Regions from separate parts of the Brevibacillus sp. MER 51 genome, predicted to be linked through region 1. Evidence: predicted binding sites of a transcription regulator. Region 1 holds the regulator's gene; each other region holds the start of a gene.
What was found. The regulator LexA, encoded in region 1, represses DNA repair genes until DNA is damaged. The targets are predictions, from matches to a motif close to CGAACATATGTTCG.
Positions count from the first base shown of each region.

Region 2: a site for LexA is predicted at 4,829-4,842, ahead of M3630_RS12340 (ImmA/IrrE family metallo-endopeptidase). Genes of this name have one in related genera too.
Region 3: a site for LexA is predicted at 1,865-1,878, ahead of M3630_RS24410 (carbohydrate kinase). Genes of this name have one in related genera too.

Region 1 covers NZ_JAMAUS010000001.1:761,800-767,907, reverse strand. The annotation lists gene M3630_RS02920 (CD3324 family protein) at 1-141, opposite strand, end outside; gene M3630_RS02915 (GNAT family N-acetyltransferase) at 837-1,727, shown strand; partial or broken gene M3630_RS02910 (SOS response-associated peptidase family protein) at 1,812-2,002, shown strand; gene M3630_RS02905 (DUF4269 domain-containing protein) at 2,339-2,914, opposite strand; gene M3630_RS02900 (DUF456 domain-containing protein) at 3,023-3,508, shown strand; gene lexA (transcriptional repressor LexA) at 3,559-4,182, opposite strand; gene yneA (cell division suppressor protein YneA) at 4,345-4,680, shown strand; gene M3630_RS02885 (DUF896 domain-containing protein) at 4,757-4,954, shown strand; gene crcB (fluoride efflux transporter CrcB) at 5,051-5,416, shown strand; gene M3630_RS02875 (HelD family protein) at 5,456-6,108, shown strand, end outside.
Region 2 covers NZ_JAMAUS010000005.1:50,886-56,993, forward strand. The annotation lists gene M3630_RS12330 (hypothetical protein) at 1-1,125, shown strand, start outside; gene M3630_RS12335 (NACHT domain-containing protein) at 1,407-4,598, opposite strand; gene M3630_RS12340 (ImmA/IrrE family metallo-endopeptidase) at 4,859-5,350, shown strand; gene M3630_RS12345 (recombinase family protein) at 5,388-6,108, shown strand, end outside.
Region 3 covers NZ_JAMAUS010000014.1:19,990-26,097, forward strand. The annotation lists gene M3630_RS24390 (pirin family protein) at 1-8, opposite strand, end outside; gene M3630_RS24395 (DoxX family protein) at 63-449, opposite strand; gene M3630_RS24400 (FMN-dependent NADH-azoreductase) at 525-1,151, opposite strand; gene M3630_RS24405 (MarR family winged helix-turn-helix transcriptional regulator) at 1,286-1,732, opposite strand; gene M3630_RS24410 (carbohydrate kinase) at 1,921-3,021, shown strand; gene M3630_RS24415 (pseudouridine-5'-phosphate glycosidase) at 3,025-3,951, shown strand; gene M3630_RS24420 (VanZ family protein) at 4,029-4,940, opposite strand; gene M3630_RS24425 (heavy metal translocating P-type ATPase) at 5,189-6,108, shown strand, end outside.

The DNA of each region.
Region 1 (6,108 bases):
TTTTCTCCCGCCGGTGCGCGTCCCCCATTTTTGATGGGTCACTTTTGTCTTTGGAATATAGATGGTTTCTCCTTGCACGTACTTTTGAATTTCCGCGAGTAACGATTCAGGAAGGATTAAGTTTGCTTTTACACATTTCATTTCTGCTCGCTCCTTATTTATAGATAGGCAAATAAGGGGCAAAGCCAAGAAATAGGAAATGAGATACGCAAATGAAGGCGATGATTCGTTTAAACGGAAGACCACCTCATGCAAAGTATCGCCTTACTATTTCTAGGCTTTGCATGAGCCGCTGCGGTATGTGGCAAATTGAGTGCATTCGCCATTCGTACACCCCCCTCGAGGTCCATTTTAAAAACGGTGTCCCCCTTTTTTGAAAGGGGCTATTTGAATTATATAAGAAAATGGCCTGTTTGTGTAACGATACTTACAAAAATGTAAGGAGATATGGAATGCTTATTTACAATCTTTTGAAAGTCACATATAGTGGTGGTATCTAATGTGAAAAGAGGTTTTGATTGAGTATGATGAAACTGATAATCGCTAAGTAAAATTCGAATGAATTTTATATGGGAAAAGGTCAAATGAAGGGCGCCCCTTTGTTTCTTTTTTATACCTTTTTCAAAAGCGATTAGAAGGCATTGTATCTCATTTAAACAAATTTCACGTTTGAGTACGGTATCTATTCTGTTCGGGGTAGGTATCTTCATCACAACGATTAATTTGACCATGAGAAGAGAATTCTTCTTGTGGTCTTTTTTATTTGGAAAGAAGGGATTGCTGAAGAGGAATGAATGATGACAAACAGCACAAACAATGGAATGGGAGGTTTTTACATGGGTGAATATCGATTGATTAGCGACTACAAGCATATCGAAACATACAAGGAAAGCTTTAATAACCTTGCCAAGCAGATCTTTCAGCTCGATTTTAAAGAATGGGATAACAAGGGTTTTTGGAACGACAACTATGTTTGCTATTCCTATTTGGATGGGGAACAGGTTATTGCGAACGCTTCTGCCAGTAAGATGATCGTGACATGCAATGGGAAAGAGTATAAAGCACTTCAGATCGGAACGGTCATGACGCATCCTGCCTATCGCAACCAAGGCTTGGCAGCGAAATTGATGAATCATATTCTTGAAACATGGGAGAAGGAATACGATTTTATATATTTGTATGCCAATGATACCGTGCTCGATTTTTATCCGAAGTTCGGGTTTGAGAGAGTACTGGAAAGTAGTTTTCGTTTATTGGCATCCGATTTGAAAAAGCAAGTGGGACAAAAATTGGCCTTACGTAAGCTGGATGTCGATAATGAGGCTGATTTTACTATTATGAAGGAATTTGCTGCTAAAAGAATCCCCGTTTCATCGAGACTAGGCGTGAAGGATAGCGAGCATCTGTTGATGTTTTACTTTTTGCTTGTTTTTCGGGATGCGATCTATTATCTCGAAGAGGAGGATGTGATTGTCTTATTTGAACGAGAAGACGACCAACTGCATGTATTTGATCTTGTAAGCAAAGAACCAGTTGATATAGAAGCGGTCATCTCTCATTTGGTAACGGCTGAGACTTCAAACATTCAATTTCACTTCATGCCGGATAGTGAGAATAAAAAGATCCAATCTGCATGGATGACAACGACCGATGATGTCTTATTTGTTCGACCCTCGTTAAAAATAGAGGCAGAACATTTTCGTTTTCCGCTTACTTCACACGCATAGAAGGTTTGAAATGACGCGTCAGGTGAAACAGTAAAATAGAAGAGAAAAGCAGGCGTCCAGTATGGAAGGATCTGAGGGAAAAGCATGTGCGGTCGTTTTACTCTCGTAACGAACTTGGAAAAATGGGAGCAAAGCCACGGTACAATATTGCACCGGGTCAGTTCATTCCAGCGATTATTTCTGACCGTGGCAAGCGACGTATGGGTTAGTTGAGATGGGGGTTAGTGCCGTCGTGGGCTGCCGATGAGAAGAGCAGCTACAAAATGATCAATGCATTCGCGCTGAACCATACCACAAGTAAGGGCAAGTTTTTTTGCGGAATACCTTGTAGGGCGTGGATTTGTATATATGTGTGTAGGTTCCGGGCTATGGTAACACCTGAAAAGGTCCATAGGGCTATCGTATTTTGAGTGGAACATCCTGTTCACATCCCAAGGAAGGAAGAGGCTTCGTGAACGAAGGAGGCTCCCCGAGGCTGGGCAAGAAAAGTGTCTGAAGTGTCGATGCTGGCAGTGAATGCGCCTCTGACGGTACTTTCGCTTAGCAGAAAGAGAAGATGCTCTAGATCACAATCGTGAAGGGGCACTTATGGTCGGCTCTTTGATTGAAGATTAATCCTTTCGTAGGAGATGAACTCTTTCACGTAATTCCTGTTCGGTTAACGATTCCAATTGCAACAAGGCCTCAAATGGATCACTACCTGGAATATGAAAGTATCGAGCAAATGCAGGCTCGGTTTTGATGCCGCTTTGCTTCAGAGCTCTGATGTGTTGGTATGCATCCATGCCCCCTATTTCTAGCAATCGTGCTTCGATGTCCATATGACGATAGGCATTTTGCTTTTCGACAGCTAACGGTTGAGCAAACAATTCAAACCAAAAGTCAGCTGTGAAAAAAGAGATAACGCACGTGGGGATACTTTTTATATCTAGTTGAGTCACTTCAAATCCAGGCAAACAGCCAAACGCTTTACGAACAACCTGCTCAAACTGATGCAAATCATGACTCTCGCAAATAATATCCAGATCACTTCCTACAACGTCAATGTTCAATGGGATGGTTCCGGCAAGCACTGGACGGTAATCGGATAGTACTTCCATGAGGTGCGTCTGTTGAATTGCTTCCAACGCCGCTTTTTGGCGTATTGTTCCTCTGCCCAGGTAAGAGAGATCATGCCAATTTCTCATGAGACAACCTCCATGTCTACTTTCTTTTAAAATAGTTTAGACAAAAGTGAATAAGTACGCAACGAAATCGGTAATCACTCGTATACCTAAATGAAGGGAGTGTAGTGGATGGAAATATTTTTGTGGGTCGTAGTTGTGTTGTTGTTCTTGCTTAGCATCGCAGGAATTTTCTTACCCGTTTTACCTGATACGATCTTGCTGTGGGCGGGCTTTTTACTCTATCACTTTTTTATTGCAGATCCGGGAGCGGGATTGCCGGCATCCTTTTGGTGGGGAATGGTCGTTCTAAGCATTCTACTTTACGGTGCTGACTTGCTGACGAACATGTACTTCGTGAAAAAGTATGGGGGGTCAAAGTGGTCGTCCATTGCCGCTGCGGTCGGAATTATCCTCGGGATTTTCGTGTTTCCACCGTTTGGTATGCTGATCTTGCCGTTTGTATTCGTCGTTCTCGTAGAGTTAATGGTGCAGAAGCAATCGATGGAGCGAGCAGTGAAAGCAGGGGTAGGTTCACTGATCGGATTTTTGGGTAGTGCGGTCGTAAAAGTCATCTTGCAAGTTACGATGATCATCTGGTTTTTTATCGCCAGATAACATATAGAAAACGAAAAGGACAGCCGAGGCTGTCCTTTTTTACGTGGAAACTAGTGAATGAGGCGATAGACACCGATGACTTTACCGAGAATGGTGACATGCTCCAGAATGATCGGTTCCATTGTGGCATTCTCCGGTTGGAGTCGGAAGTGGTTCTTTTCTTTGAAAAATCTTTTGACGGTCGCTTCGTCTTCTTCTGTCATGGCTACGACAATGTCACCATTGTTCGCTACGTGTTGTTGGCGAACAATGACGTAATCTCCGTCGAGAATTCCGGCATCAATCATACTGTTCCCGGAGACACGCAGCATGTAGACCTTGTCTGAAGTCACGATATTGTCTGGAAGCGGGAAGTATTCTTCCACATCCTCAATGGCTGTAATCGGTTGTCCAGCAGTTACTTTTCCGATTACGGGCACACGGACGACAGAGTCTTCGAAATTGTCTTGAAAACGATCTTCATCTGATAGCAATTCGATGGCGCGAGGTTTGGTAGGGTCTCGACGGATGAGGCCTTTTTTCTCTAAACGTGCCAAATGACCATGTACCGTTGAGCTGGAAGCGAGTCCGACAGCCTCTCCAATTTCACGTACAGAAGGCGGATATCCTTTATCACGAACTTCCTTTCGTATGAACTCGATGATGGCTTGTTGTCTACTCGATAATTTTGACATAGAAAGACACCCCTGATTTCTCGAACATATTTTCCTATATTATACCATGGGAGCTTGCGTTCGACAAACATAAGTTCGATTCATTGTTGACATGAACGTATGTTCTCATTTATTATGAGTTTACAAGAGGACAGAACGTATGTTTGTAAGGGGGCCATTATCATGAATTCATCGACTGTACGTAATCGTTTCGAGAAAAAAGAAGAACGTCGTGTTCGTTTTGGTATCACGAGAGGTCAAGCTCTCTTGTTTCTTATTACATTTATTCTCTTTTTTTACTTGTTGACCGAACTAGTGTTTGCTTCTTCGCCAATGGAGGAGCCACAAGGCATTGAGGTAACCGTACAATCCGGAGATAGCCTATGGTCGTTAGCCGTTCGCTACTCAGATCAGCATACAGATGTTCGTGACTATATCATAGAAATCAAGGAAGCGAACGGTTTGGATAGCAACAGGATTTACCCGGGTCAGACTCTGATCATGCCTGATATGCCGTAAGTGTTCGGCTGTCTTGCGGGATCATTCGAATGTGGTATAATGAAGCGGCACTACTACAGAGTGGGAGGAACCAGCAGTGGTATCTGACGCAGAAATTAAACGCATTAATGAATTGGTCAAAAAATCTCGCGAAGAAGGTTTGACTGAAGAAGAAAAGCTCGAACAAAAAGCATTGCGCCAAAAGTACATTGACGCCGTTAAGCTTTCATTGAGAGCAAATTTGGATTCCATCCGTTATGTGGAAGACCTTGAAGAAAATAAGCCAAAACAGTAAGATAACAATTACTGATACGACAGACATCCTCGCTTGACGCTAGGGTGTCTTTTTCTGTGACATACATAACGCTTTGATAGCCAGGGAGGGAAAGCGATGGCGTGGATAGCTGTAGCGGTTGGAGGAGCAGTTGGCTCTCTTTTGCGCTACCTATTGTCTTTGCTTGCGAATCAGCCAGGATGGCCATGGGGAACCTGGATCGCCAATGTTTGTGGATCGTTGATCATCGGCATCTTGTTCGTGCTGGGGAAAGAACGTGGCATATTATCTCCAACACTCTACCTCTTATTTGCAACGGGGGTCATGGGAGGATTTACGACTTTCTCTAGCTTTTCCTTGGAAGTGGTCACTTTTTGGGGAGAAGGCCACCTGTTGCGTGGCACTTTGTACGCTCTTCTCAGTTTGGGAGTCGGGCTACTTTCTTGTGCGTTTGGAATATGGCTGGGTAGGCAATGGTCCTGATACGTTCAATGGACACGATACATGTGAGGAGGAATGAAGGTGAGTACACAGCATCGTGATTATGAATGGGAACAAAAAAAGCTGGATGAAACGATTTCGGCGATTGACGAAGAAATGGAACAGCTTCGCAATGATATTCGCGAGGCGACAGATGACTATGTGAAACAGGTCGTTAACTATAAAAAGGCAAAGGATTTGCGTTACCTGGAAGATCAGGGGCGAGAGAAGCCTTATTTCGGCAGAGTGGACTTCCTGAAAGATGAGATCTACGAGCTGGATCAGGTCTACATAGGAAAACGGGGAATTGTACGCAGCGATACGTTTGACTCTGTCGTCGTGGATTGGCGTGCGCCTATCGCCAGTCTTTACTATTCCGGTGAGAGCAAAGACGCGTTTTATCGAATGGGACGAGAGATCGTACGTGGTGAAGTTCGCTTAAAGCGTAATTTTGCGATTGAAGACGGTAAGATCGTCGGCATCTATGATGGAGCGGTAAAAGAAACGATTAACCGCGAAATGGGGCATCCAGACGAGTTTTTGCAAGAGGGCTTCATTGATGAATTTTTGGCAGCCAATCTGAATCATGCGAACGATAGCAGGCTAAAAGACATCGTCGCTACGATTCAATCCGAGCAAAATGATATTATCCGGGCGGAAAAAGAACGGCCCATCGTTGTGCAAGGAGTAGCGGG
Region 2 (6,108 bases), on a different contig from region 1:
TCGCAGACAAAGTTAAATGGTTTATATGAGATGCTTGTAAGTAACGGATTTTCAGAATTATGTGCATTTGTGGATGTTGATATTCGAAATGCTATAAATCATGGGGGAATTTTTTTAACTGATAATAAGGCACAGTTTTACTTCTTTAAAAATCGTAAGCAGGAAACAAAAGAACTGAGTTATTTCGATTTTGATCAGATCATAGAGGATCTATATGACACTGTTAGTGGAATGATTGTAGCTTTTATTAGATTCTTCTCGATCCATCCTGAAATCACTTCTTTAATTGAACGAATAATGCAAAATGATCCATTTATTAAAAACGGTCTTGTTAAAATGTTACTCTCTTTACCAGGCAGCACGTGCCGTTTAATATCGGAATCACCAAATGGACAACAGTTAAATATCAATTTCTATACAAGTTTTAATCAACGGTTGGAACTAGTACATTTTTCGATTGAAGCAGCTTCGATAGCAAGAACAATTTATCCAGGGTATGACTCATACTTTATTTCAATATCTAATGATCGGATGTTGACCGGTTGGGCACGGTATAAATCATCCGATCTTGACTCTACTGCCAATCAAACAATTGATATTGTAGATTTATATCAAATCACTCTTGAACGAGGAGACATAACTTTTGGGAATCCAAACGAAGAAGAACTAGATTTAGACTATATTAAAAATTTTAGATATCCCACAATTAAAGGGACAAACTGGAGATTAGCTAATTTAAGTGATTGCAGTACTCCTGAGTTAAAAAGATTAAAAGGGCAATTATTTGTTGAGAGTAAAATACAGAAGAAGGAACTAACCCGAGTTGTAAATGATGCTATTAGACAAATAAAAAAGTTGTATACCCCTCCTACCCCACAGATTAAGGTCAAGCATGGAGATATGCCGGCTGACGTAGTGTTTTTGAATGTATACTTAGGCAATATTAGACTAAGAAATAAGAGTGTATTACCTTCCAATAAGAATTTCTTGTTGTATGCAGAATACAATTCCGCAGGCGGTCCTTTCATAAAAAACGGTGGTTTACCTGATTTTGTATGGAATCAATTGGACAAAGTACAAGAAGGTAATATCCTATACGCATGGAGTTATACTGCCTTAGAATAATCCAAAAGACGGCTTTCTGGAGGCAATGAAATCCTAGATGGAAGATACAATAGATATGGCGTATCTGCCAGATCAACCCGAGTGGAAGTCACTCGCTACTATATTGTACATGGGGAAGATTTATGAGTAGTCTTTGAAGCATGTAAGGTACTTGAGGTATATTGCGGAGCAACAGAAATGACAAGGAGACCCGTCATAAAAACAGGTCTCCTGTAATATTATTATTACTCTTGTTTTGGTGTGTGGGAACAGGTGACAACAACAAAAGTGATGGCATTACTTTATACTGATTTTAGCCACTTTTTGAATACTTGCTTATCCTCTGCATTTTCGAATATGAACCAGCTCAATATCACATTATTACTAATTCCTCGTTCTTTTTTTACATAACTTAAAAATGGACTAATCGTATACATTATATTATTTATAATGCTTTTGCTACTAGAATCTATATCGTGATAAATGTATGATTTGTAACCAATATGTGGGAATGGAGTTCCACTTCTACCCTCCATCTCATTACTTAATTCTTTAGGTAAAAAGATAGCATATTCTATTTGGCATAACTCTAATACTACATTTTTTAATGTTCTTGCATTGAAATTAGCTCTTCTAATAACACAATCGAAAAATGCAACTCGTTCAATGCGTGCAGAAGTGAAATTCGAATCGTATAAACTGCAATTCATAAACATAGTTACATTCAAAATAGTATTAGTAAAATTAGTGTCAGACATATCACAATCAGTAAAACTAATTTTATATAACTCAGAGTCTGAAAAATCTATACCATTCAACCCGATTTTTTCCATCTCCAGAAATCGTAACTTTAAAAGACTAAGAAATATACTTCCTTCTGTATCTATATCTGTATCTATTTCTACTTTCCTCATTTTTATTCCCTGAAATAATTGTCTACCCCAACTCGGAGTACCCTGTCCGTTATACGCATTCCACCTTTTTAACATATCAAATAATACCTCTGGTTTTTTAAGATCCTTGTTAAAGTACTTTTTAATTTTTTGTTCATTGCAGAGGGTATTTCCAACAAGTAGAGCTAGCCATTTATCGATCTCTGGTACGATAGATTCTACTGGCTCAGATAATTGCAAAACTTCATCTTTAAATAATGAACTATACTTAGTAACGGCATTTGTTAATAAATAAGTTGCATTTGAATCTAGAATTTTCCTACACAAATTTATTATCTTTTCAACTTCTTCTTCATTAATAATCCAATTTTCTAAGAGTTGACTTGGTGGTTCAGTTGAATTCGGCTCAAACTTCACGCTTTTTAGCCAAACGAGATTAATATACGGAGTATAGAGTTCTTTACTATATTCAGGTATTGCCATAGAAGCAATCATAGGAAACAGTAATTTTCGCTTCTTTTTCACATCATCATCAGCTTCTTTTACAGCACATTCTTTTAATAATTTTAATAAGCCCCCCAAAAAATCTATTGTCTGTTCACTTGGATTTCCTAATATCAATTTCTTTCGAGCTATCTCTTCGCTAATTGACTCATCTAAAGCATAACGGATAAATATTTTCAAGTAGTATTCTGCTAGTAACATCTCAGCGAAAGACTGATGCTGGAAATAAAAAGTGTCTCCCTCTTGGCCGAAATAGGATTGAGATATAAACTCAATATCTTCTACCTCTTTATATTTCTCCATTTTATACTCATCTTTTATATCTAAAATAGCCCCCTCTATAGTATTGCTAATATCATGTTTCTTTAAGAAACCATTTCCACCTTTATGTGTTTCAAACATCCAAAGAGCTGCAGTGGAATGTAAAATGTTTCTAAATCTATACTCATCCATTAAATTTATTTTATGAACTGAGTTAATATATTTGGCTTCTTTCGTTAAGACATTCACAAAGGATAAATAAACTCCTATTTTATTCGCAGTAGATAGGTCAGTATTACTCATGATTAACTTATAGATCATATATGCAAATATCGGTCTTTTAAGTTCATCATAAGTAATAACTTGTTTATCAAAGAGTAATTTATATATATTAAAATCGTCTTCTTTCATGACATTAGTAATAATGTCTCTACTGATTCCTTGGAAAATCTCTATATTGATTGGCGTTTTAGCTTTTAGTGCTTCTCTAATCCAATTATTAAATTGGTCAATTTTAAAACCATATACTGAAGCAAAATAATTGATTGGTCTATTCTCTTGATTTTTCTTCATGTATGGATGATACATGTTTAAATGTTTTTCTAGTCCGTGCTCAATCGGTCTAGAAGATATAATTATTCTATTCTTGCGACATTTCTTTTCGTCAATATTTTGTATTTTTTTTACTGATCTTAAAACTTTGTCGATCCGATCTTCTGATAGATTTCCACATTCATCTAAGGAATCAATTAAAAAAACATATTCTTTCTGCTTGAAGTCTTCATCTTCAACGTTTAACCCAAACTTTTTTGCCAGATAGTCACTAATGACTCCGTATGTACTCCCTTGATCAAACTCGTCAAATTCTCTTAGATTAAAATAAACTGGAATTGGTGTTTCACACGTTTGCATATGTTTTTTAGCTAAAGTAGAAGCATACCTTTTGAGAAATACAGACTTTCCTTTTCCAAAATCAGCTATGATAAACATGATCTTTTCAATAGTATCATCCGTTCCAAAGTACTCTGAAATCATTTCCTCTAGTGGCACTAAAGATTCTTCAATTTCATTAATTTTTTCTATATCTTTTTTATAATTCCCTGTTTCCTCGTAACGATATTTATCTACGATTTTCCAAGACCCGTAAGTTTTCTGATAAGTAAAATCTTCTCCTTTTAAGAATCCGATTTTATTTAACTCAACCATGTGGTTCAACAATTTTCCTTCTTGATTTTTTATCCATTTTTCATTTATTTCTTCTTGATGTTTTTGATAATCGTCTCCAAAATGTTTTTTTACCTCTTCCTCAATATTTTCATTATAACTACGAATAAATTTATTCTTTAAGTCCTCATAATTTGTATGGTCAGGTGTGTATTCTTCTAGTAGTTTAATGCAGATGCTTTTAATTAAAGTACATGCTGGATGTCTTTGTGCATTAAAATCCAAGGTTATTTCTGAATCTGCAATATTTGCCTTCTTTTCTTCAAATACTTCTTCAAAACGTTTAATTAGCCTTTTTTGGGAATCATGATCAATATATATTTCGTCAAGTTCCAATAATGATTTTGTCCCTTGCTCACATGCAGCTTTAAAATAAATTCCCAAGCCAAAATTTTGTAATTTATTCTCACTCAGATTTTCAAAATATTTATCTATTAACTTCTGACCAAATAATTTAATGACAATGCCTATTGTTCCGTTTGCATTTCCTAATATTTCTTGACCGTTTTTTTCAAAATTATCCTTAATATTGTCTACTGTAAGTTTTGAAATTAAAGGTATTGTCTCTTTAACATTCTCTATCCATTGCTTTGTTTTCGTTAGTTTCGACATTCTTTTTCCTCCAATGACTCAAGATGAATATTAAATACTTGATTTGATTTATGACTTTCTTCTCCACTATTGAATTATTCCTACATAAAGATTCGGCAAATAGTCCCAATTACCTACATTTTTCTATCGAGCTTATCCGACATAAAACGACAAAACATACTAATTAAGCCGCAATCAATACATCAAATTGTCACTAGTAGGAAAAAAGTAGGGATGGTAAAATCATTTACAGAACAAACGTTCCTGCTAGAGGTGATCTGATGAAATCGTCCTACTCTCCTACCCCACTCGAAATTTGGATAAGTCAATTTTATAAACAGCTAGGAATATACACACCTGAAGAACTAGATGAACAGCGTATAGCTAGATCATTAGGCATCCATCTCTTTTACAAAGAGATCCCATCAATGGCATATGAATTCGGCCGCTTCAAAAGTATAACGATAGACAAACGACTCCCTTCACTTGTGCAAAGGGAGCATTTTTATCATGAGCTTTGTCATATCCTCCGTCATTCCGGACGCCAGCTAATGATGCCTGCTGCCTTCCGTGAGTTACAGGAATGGGATGCAAGGAATTTCACAAGATATGCTGCATTACCACTACATATGCTGAAGAACTATGATTACAAGCAGCCTGAAATACTTGATATCCTATCAGAGCAGTTTAAAGTTACACCCGAACTATGTTCAGATAGGTTGCTGAGAATAAAATCAAAATTGTCATGCAACCCAATCCGATTCATCTCGTAACAAATCAAAAGGACAAATCTCAGTATAGGAGGGAACCATGTTGCGGTTAGGAATTTATGCACGTGTTAGTTCAGACGATCAAGCAGAACGTGGTACGATCGAAAACCAACTTGAATTTGCTCGTAAGTATGCGGATCTCCATCAGTTAGAAATTGTTAAGTGGTACAAGGATGATGGTGTAACTGGAACCGTTCCATTAGAAGCACGTCCAGCCGGTCGTGAACTGTTACAAGATGCTAAGAACAAAGAAATTGATCTCCTTCTTATCTACCGCTTAGACCGCCTGGGACGATCAGCCAGAATCATCCTGAATTCCGTTCACGATCTAGAAAGTGACAGTGTTAAAATTCGTTCTATGACGGAGCCATTTGATACCGGAGATCCGTCAGGCCGTTTCCTTTTAACCATTTTAGCAGGGGTGGCTGACTTAGAGCGTGAGACCATCATAGAACGTCTGTGGTACGGTGCAAACCGCGCTGCACGGGCTGGTAAATGGCTTGGAGGTATTGTCCCCTATGGATACCGCGTAGGCAGTGAAGGCTATCTGGAGATTTGTGAAGACCTACTTCCCCACTCAGACATGACTGAGGCAGGAGTTGTAAGGCTAATCTTCCATATGGTTGCTAACCAAGGTAACTCATGCATAAAAGTCTCTGACTATTTAAATGCATTAGGTGTCCCTACGGCATACGCAAAGGATGATCGGAAAATTACTCGAGGGAAGCGAAAAGAGAATACTGCGGGTATCTGGCGCCCCT
Region 3 (6,108 bases), on a different contig from region 1:
ATTTCCATCTGATGTTCCTCCCTTAGTACGATTGCTGGCTTACGGGGTGTGAGGAGTTGCCATTAAAACAAAACGTATGCGCCTGGACCGATCAACGCTACACCAATAACAACTGCGATTAATGTCAGGTTGTATTCGAATCCGTTTTGTGTGACCCAATATCCATTTTGACCGTGTACCTTCAGAATGGCAACCAGCATTGTGAAAGCAAGCAGAATAGCACTTGGCCAGATACCTACGCCTGTGGCAAACATGAGACCGCCAACGAGTTCAGACAATCCAGCGACGAAAGCCATTGCTACGCCAGGTTTCACTCCGATAGACTCCAGCCAGCCGCCTGTTCCTTTCAAACCATAACCGCCAAACCAGCCAAACAGCTTCTGTGCACCATGACCTGCAAACGTCAAACCAATGACCAAACGAATCAACAACAACCCAGTATCCAACACTTTTCATCTCTCCTTAATTACTTTTAATTAGTATATCTTTATTTTAAGATATTTGTCCGAAAAGGCTGGCGGGCCTTAGAAGGATTCCGCCAGTTTTACTGCTTTTTCTACACCAGCTGCAACGAGCTCAGCTGCTTTGTCTTGGAATTGGTTGTGACCTTCTACGATCACTTCGGTTACATTGCTAACGCCCCAGAAGCCGAGGATCGTGCGAACGTATTTGTTTGCCATTTCCATCTGAGCCATAGGCCCTTCGGAATAAACACCACCGCGTGCGCTCAACAGAGCTACTTTTTTGTCGCCCATCAGACCAACTGGACCTTCAGCTGTGTACTTGAATGTTTTACCTGCTTGGGAGAGGTAATCCATGTACGAGTGCAGAACAGCAGGAACAGTGAAGTTCCACATTGGGAAAGCAAATACGATTTTGTCTGCTGCTGTAAACTGGTTCAGGTATTTGTTAACCAAGTCAGCACGTTTTTGCTCATCAGCAGACAGCTCGATGCCGTTTCCTGCTTTCCACATAGCAGTCAGCATGTCGTTACCGTAATAAGGGAGGTTTTCAGCAAACAGATCCAACTCAACGATTTCGTCGTTTGGGTGTGTTTCTTTGTATGCTTTCGTGAAAGCTTCGTACAGCTTTACACTTGTAGCCTGCTCAACTGGGCGATCGTTTGCTTTAATAAAAAGTACTTTACTCATGAAAATTTCATTCCCCTTCCATTTAGTAAGTCGCTAACTTTTAATGTGTAAATCTTGATTTTAAGATTATTACGTATCAGATCTTTTGTCAACACTTTTTTAAAACGATTGTGGTGAAGAGAGGGGCTGCTCATCTAATAAGTAGCTTGAGCAGTGCGTCCCAATTTTTTTAGCAGTTCGATTGCTTGACGTTGTTCTTCTGGTGTGAGACCTTCCATCGCTTTCTCAATAGCGAGTTGATGAGGAGGGAAGATTTCAGACAAAAATTGATGCCCTTTTTCAGTGAGTTCCGCAAAAATGACGCGGCGGTCTGCTGAACAGGGCTTGCGAATGAGCAGTTGTTTCTTTTCGAGTTTGTCCACAACGTATGTGATGTTTCCGCTGGAGATCAATATTTTTTCGCCAATTTGCTGCAATGGTTGAGGACCTTTATGAAATAATACCTCTAGTACGCCGAATTCAGTTGGATTAAGTCCATGCTCGCGAATGTGACGATTGGAGTGAGCGGTAACCCAGTTGTATGACCTTGATAAAACGACAAAAAGATCGAGGGGATCATTTCGAAGTGGTTTGTCAGACATAATGGACCCTCCTTTACATCGAAATTTCGATATCTTTAATTTAAGATAATCCTACATGATCGTGTTCCTGTTTGTCAAATTAAGATAAAAATAAAATGAAAAACATGTCTGTACAAACAGTTGTCTTAATGATAAACTTTTGTTTGTAAACGAGCTGTGAAAGCGTAACAAAAGAAAGGAGGATGACCGTGGAAAAAGACATGCAGATCCTTCATCATATCCGGCAAAATCCTTTTATCACGCAGCAGGAGCTGGCTGATCTGATTGGAATCTCACGTTCAGCGGTAGCTGGCTACATCGCACAGTTGACCAAACGCGGGGAAATCAAGGGACGGGCTTATGTACTTCGTGATGAAGGAATGATTGCTTGTATCGGTGGGGCCAACCTGGACCGCAAAGCACGCGGCAAGCAACAGGTGCGTCTACATTCATCCAATCCCGTAACGATTATGGAATCGTGTGGAGGGGTGGCACGGAATATCGCGGAGAACCTCGGTCGTCTTGGCTGCAATACGTCCCTCATTACGAGCGTTGGTGAGGACAAAGAAGGCGAATGGCTCTTGCAGGAGACGAAAAAGCACGGGGTGCACATCAGCCAGGTGTGGAGACTTCCTACACAGCGGACGGGAACGTATACGGCGCTTCTCGATATTGATGGCGAGATGGTTGTTTCCCTGGCGAACATGGATATTTACGATGCTCTCACACCGGAGATGTTTGCGGAGAAATGGTCGCATATTGCAGCAGCCCACGTGGTTTTCATCGATACAAACATTCCGGCGGACTGCTTGGCCTACATCATCGAACGCTGCCGGGAGGAAAACATCCTGCTCTTCGTTGACCCGGTCTCATCCATTAAAGCAAAGAAGCTCCCACAGCAATTGGACGGAGTAGAAGCGATTTTACCGAATCGCGAAGAAGCCGAGCTGATGGCTGGCATGAAGATCACGACGATCGAAGAATGCGCCGAGGCTTGCCGCAAGATCAGGGAACGAGGCGTCAAGCACGTCATTGTGACCTTGGGCGAAGAAGGCATTTACTATCAATCTGAGGACGTTGAGGAGCATATGCTTCCATATCCAACAGAAGTAGTAGATGTAACGGGTGCGGGAGATGCGTTCGCGTCGGGACTCTTGTATGGCATTGTAAACGGAGAGTCTTTCCAGAGAGCGTGCCGTCTTGGATTGGCAGCATCCGCTCTGACATTGCAAACAGAGCAGTCCGTATCTCCTCTATTAAAAGCAGAACAATTGGAACTGGCCGTAGAACAATTCGAAAAGGAGCGATAAGAGATGAAACAATATTTGACCTTTACTGAGGAAGTACGCCACGCATTGGAGAACAACCTGCCGGTAGTTGCACTGGAGACGACGATTATTTCGCACGGTATGCCATATCCGCAAAACATCGAAATGGCAAAAGAAGTAGAGCAAATTATTCGCGACAACGGTGCTGTACCAGCTACGATCGGGATCATGGACGGCAAAATCAAGATCGGTTTGTCTGACAGCGAGCTGGAGGAGTTTGCAACGAATAAAAACGTAGCAAAAGTAAGCCGCCGCGACTTCGCTTATATTTTGGCTAGCGGTAAAATCGGTGCGACTACAGTAGCTGCTACCATGATTGCAGCTGAGATGGCTGGCATCCACATGTTTGCAACTGGTGGTATCGGCGGGGTACACCGTGAAGGCGAAATCACTTGGGACGTATCTGCTGACCTGACTGAGCTGGCGCAAACAGATGTAGCTGTAGTATGCGCGGGTGCGAAATCGATCCTCGATATCGGCCGCACACTCGAATATTTGGAAACACAAGGTGTACCAGTTGTGGGCTACCGCACGGATGAATTCCCATCCTTCTTCGCTCGCGAAAGCGGATATGGTGTAGACATGCGTATCGATACACCAGAAGAAGTCGGTAAGATGATGAACACCAAATGGGATCTGGGACTCAAAGGCGGTATGATTATCGCAAACCCAGTACCAGAATCCGATGCACTCAACCACCAGGAAATCGAGGCTGTGATTCAAAAAGCACTCGCAGAAGCAAAAGAAAACAACATTGCAGGTAAACAGGTAACGCCATTCATGCTCGATAAAGTGAAAAAGCTGACAGAAGGCAAGAGCTTGGCAACAAACATCGCGCTGGTGAAACACAATGCTGAAGTAGCTGCAAAAATTGCGGTAGCTTATCAGAAAGAAGCGAATCAAGGTAAATAAGAGAGATTGAACAACAAAATAGTCAAAGAAAAACGAGCCGCTAGAATCGCTTCTAGGGCTCGTTTCGTTTATTTTACTCACTCCCACCAATGCTGCATTCCACGGACTCCAACATCCCACAGCTTAGCGTTTCCGGAAACGATAATGGTAATTTCGTTTACCTCGTTAAAAGGCAACTCCCTTAAAGCCTCTGCCCCTTGATAGGATTGTTCGTTTAACTGAGATATTTCTTGTCCATCTACGATGATTTTGGCTTCACCCGTTGAGTCTCCGTTGTCGGGAATGCCGAAATAGAAAGAAAGCCAGACATTTTCTTTGTTCCCCAGAATATAGGTGTATGTTTTGGTTGATTCACCTTCACTGCTATACACGTTCATTTTCGGTTCTATTCGCTCACCTGCTACGGTGAAGCTTGGGAGGTTCTCAGTCATAGGTGTAGTTCCTGTCATTTCTTTCATAACCGTTAATGATTGGACAGGGCCTTCTCTTTTTTTGAGGATTTCAGAGACTACCATGACTCCAAATATAAGTACAACAATCGTTAGAGCCGAAGCAATGAGCTTTTTATAAGAAATATTTGAAGAAAATCCTACTCGATAGGCAACATAGCCAATGGCTGCACCTAATGTATTGGATATCACATCATTGATATCAAAGCTGCCAAGATACGTTAAAGCCTGAATCGTTTCTAAAACGAGAATCGCTATGACAAACAAGGATATGAACTTCCCAAATCTGACACGATACAACAGGGGAAATAATATTCCAAAAGGGATAAAAGCAGCAACGTTTCCGAAATCAACAATCCAGGAATAAGTTAGTTCCGGAAATTTAAGTGGTACTCCTTCCGGGACAAGGATAAAGGTATATCCTTCTACACTAGTTGCACCGTCGAGCCTGTTAAACGCAAAGAACATAAAAAATAAAATTAAAATCGTATAGCAGATGGTGCCAACTAAGATGACTTTCCGTGATTTCGTTTCCATCATTTCAATCTCCTTAAAGCTATTTGTTTCTGAATGATTTAACTCTGAATAAATACGTAAGTGATTAGTTGTTAGTCACAGCCTTCATTTCTCCCTGTATTTTCAGCACGTAAAGCCCATTTAGAAAAAAATTGAAAAAAGCACTTGATATACCCTGAGGGGGTATTGTATAGTAAAGGTGTGATCAGGAAACAACGTTAGGGAAACGATACGATAAAATATACCCCATAAGGGTATTTGGAGGGATGATAATGAGTGCCAAAACAGCAGAGGCAACAGTCGCAATTTCAGGGATGACTTGCGCAGCTTGTGCACTGCGCATCGAAAAGGGCTTGGGAAAAATGGAGGGAGTGGAGACCGCCAACGTCAATCTGGCTTTGGAAAAATCCACAGTCGTCTTCGATCCAACGAAAACGAACATTGACGACATCCGCTCCAAAATCGAATCGCTCGGTTATGGCGTCGTCACTGACAAGGTGGAGCTAAACATCTCGGGAATGACATGTGCGGCTTGCTCCACACGGATCGAAAAAGGCTTGAACAAAACAGCTGGGGTTCTGAAGGCAAACGTGAACCTGGCTATGGAAACCGCCACTGTTGAGTACGATTCCTCACAGGTAAGTGTGACGGACATTATTCAAAAGGTAGAAAAGCTAGGGTATCAGGCCACTCGCAAGGAAGAAGGAAAAGAAGAAGAAAAAGTAGATCGTCGCCAGGAAGAAATCAAACGGCAGACCCGCAAGTTCTGGATTTCCGCGATTCTTTCGCTCCCGCTGCTCTGGTCGATGGTGAGCCACTTTTCCTTCACCTCGTTTATCTGGCTGCCTGAAATCTTGATGAATCCGTGGGTACAGCTCGCATTGGCAACACCCGTACAATTCATCATCGGAGCACAGTTTTACGTGGGAGCTTTCAAAGCCCTTCGCAACAAGAGTGCCAACATGGATGTGCTGGTGGCTCTCGGTACCTCGGCTGCTTATTTCTACAGTTTATGGGTCGCGATCAACTCCATCGGTGCTCATGGTGGCCACATGCTGGAGCTGTACTTTGAGACCAGTGCGGTACTGATCACGTTGATCGTTTTGGGTAAACTGTTTGAGATGAAAGCAAAGGGACGCTCTTCGGAAGCGATCCGCAAACTGATGGGCTTGCAAGCAAAAACAGCCGTAGT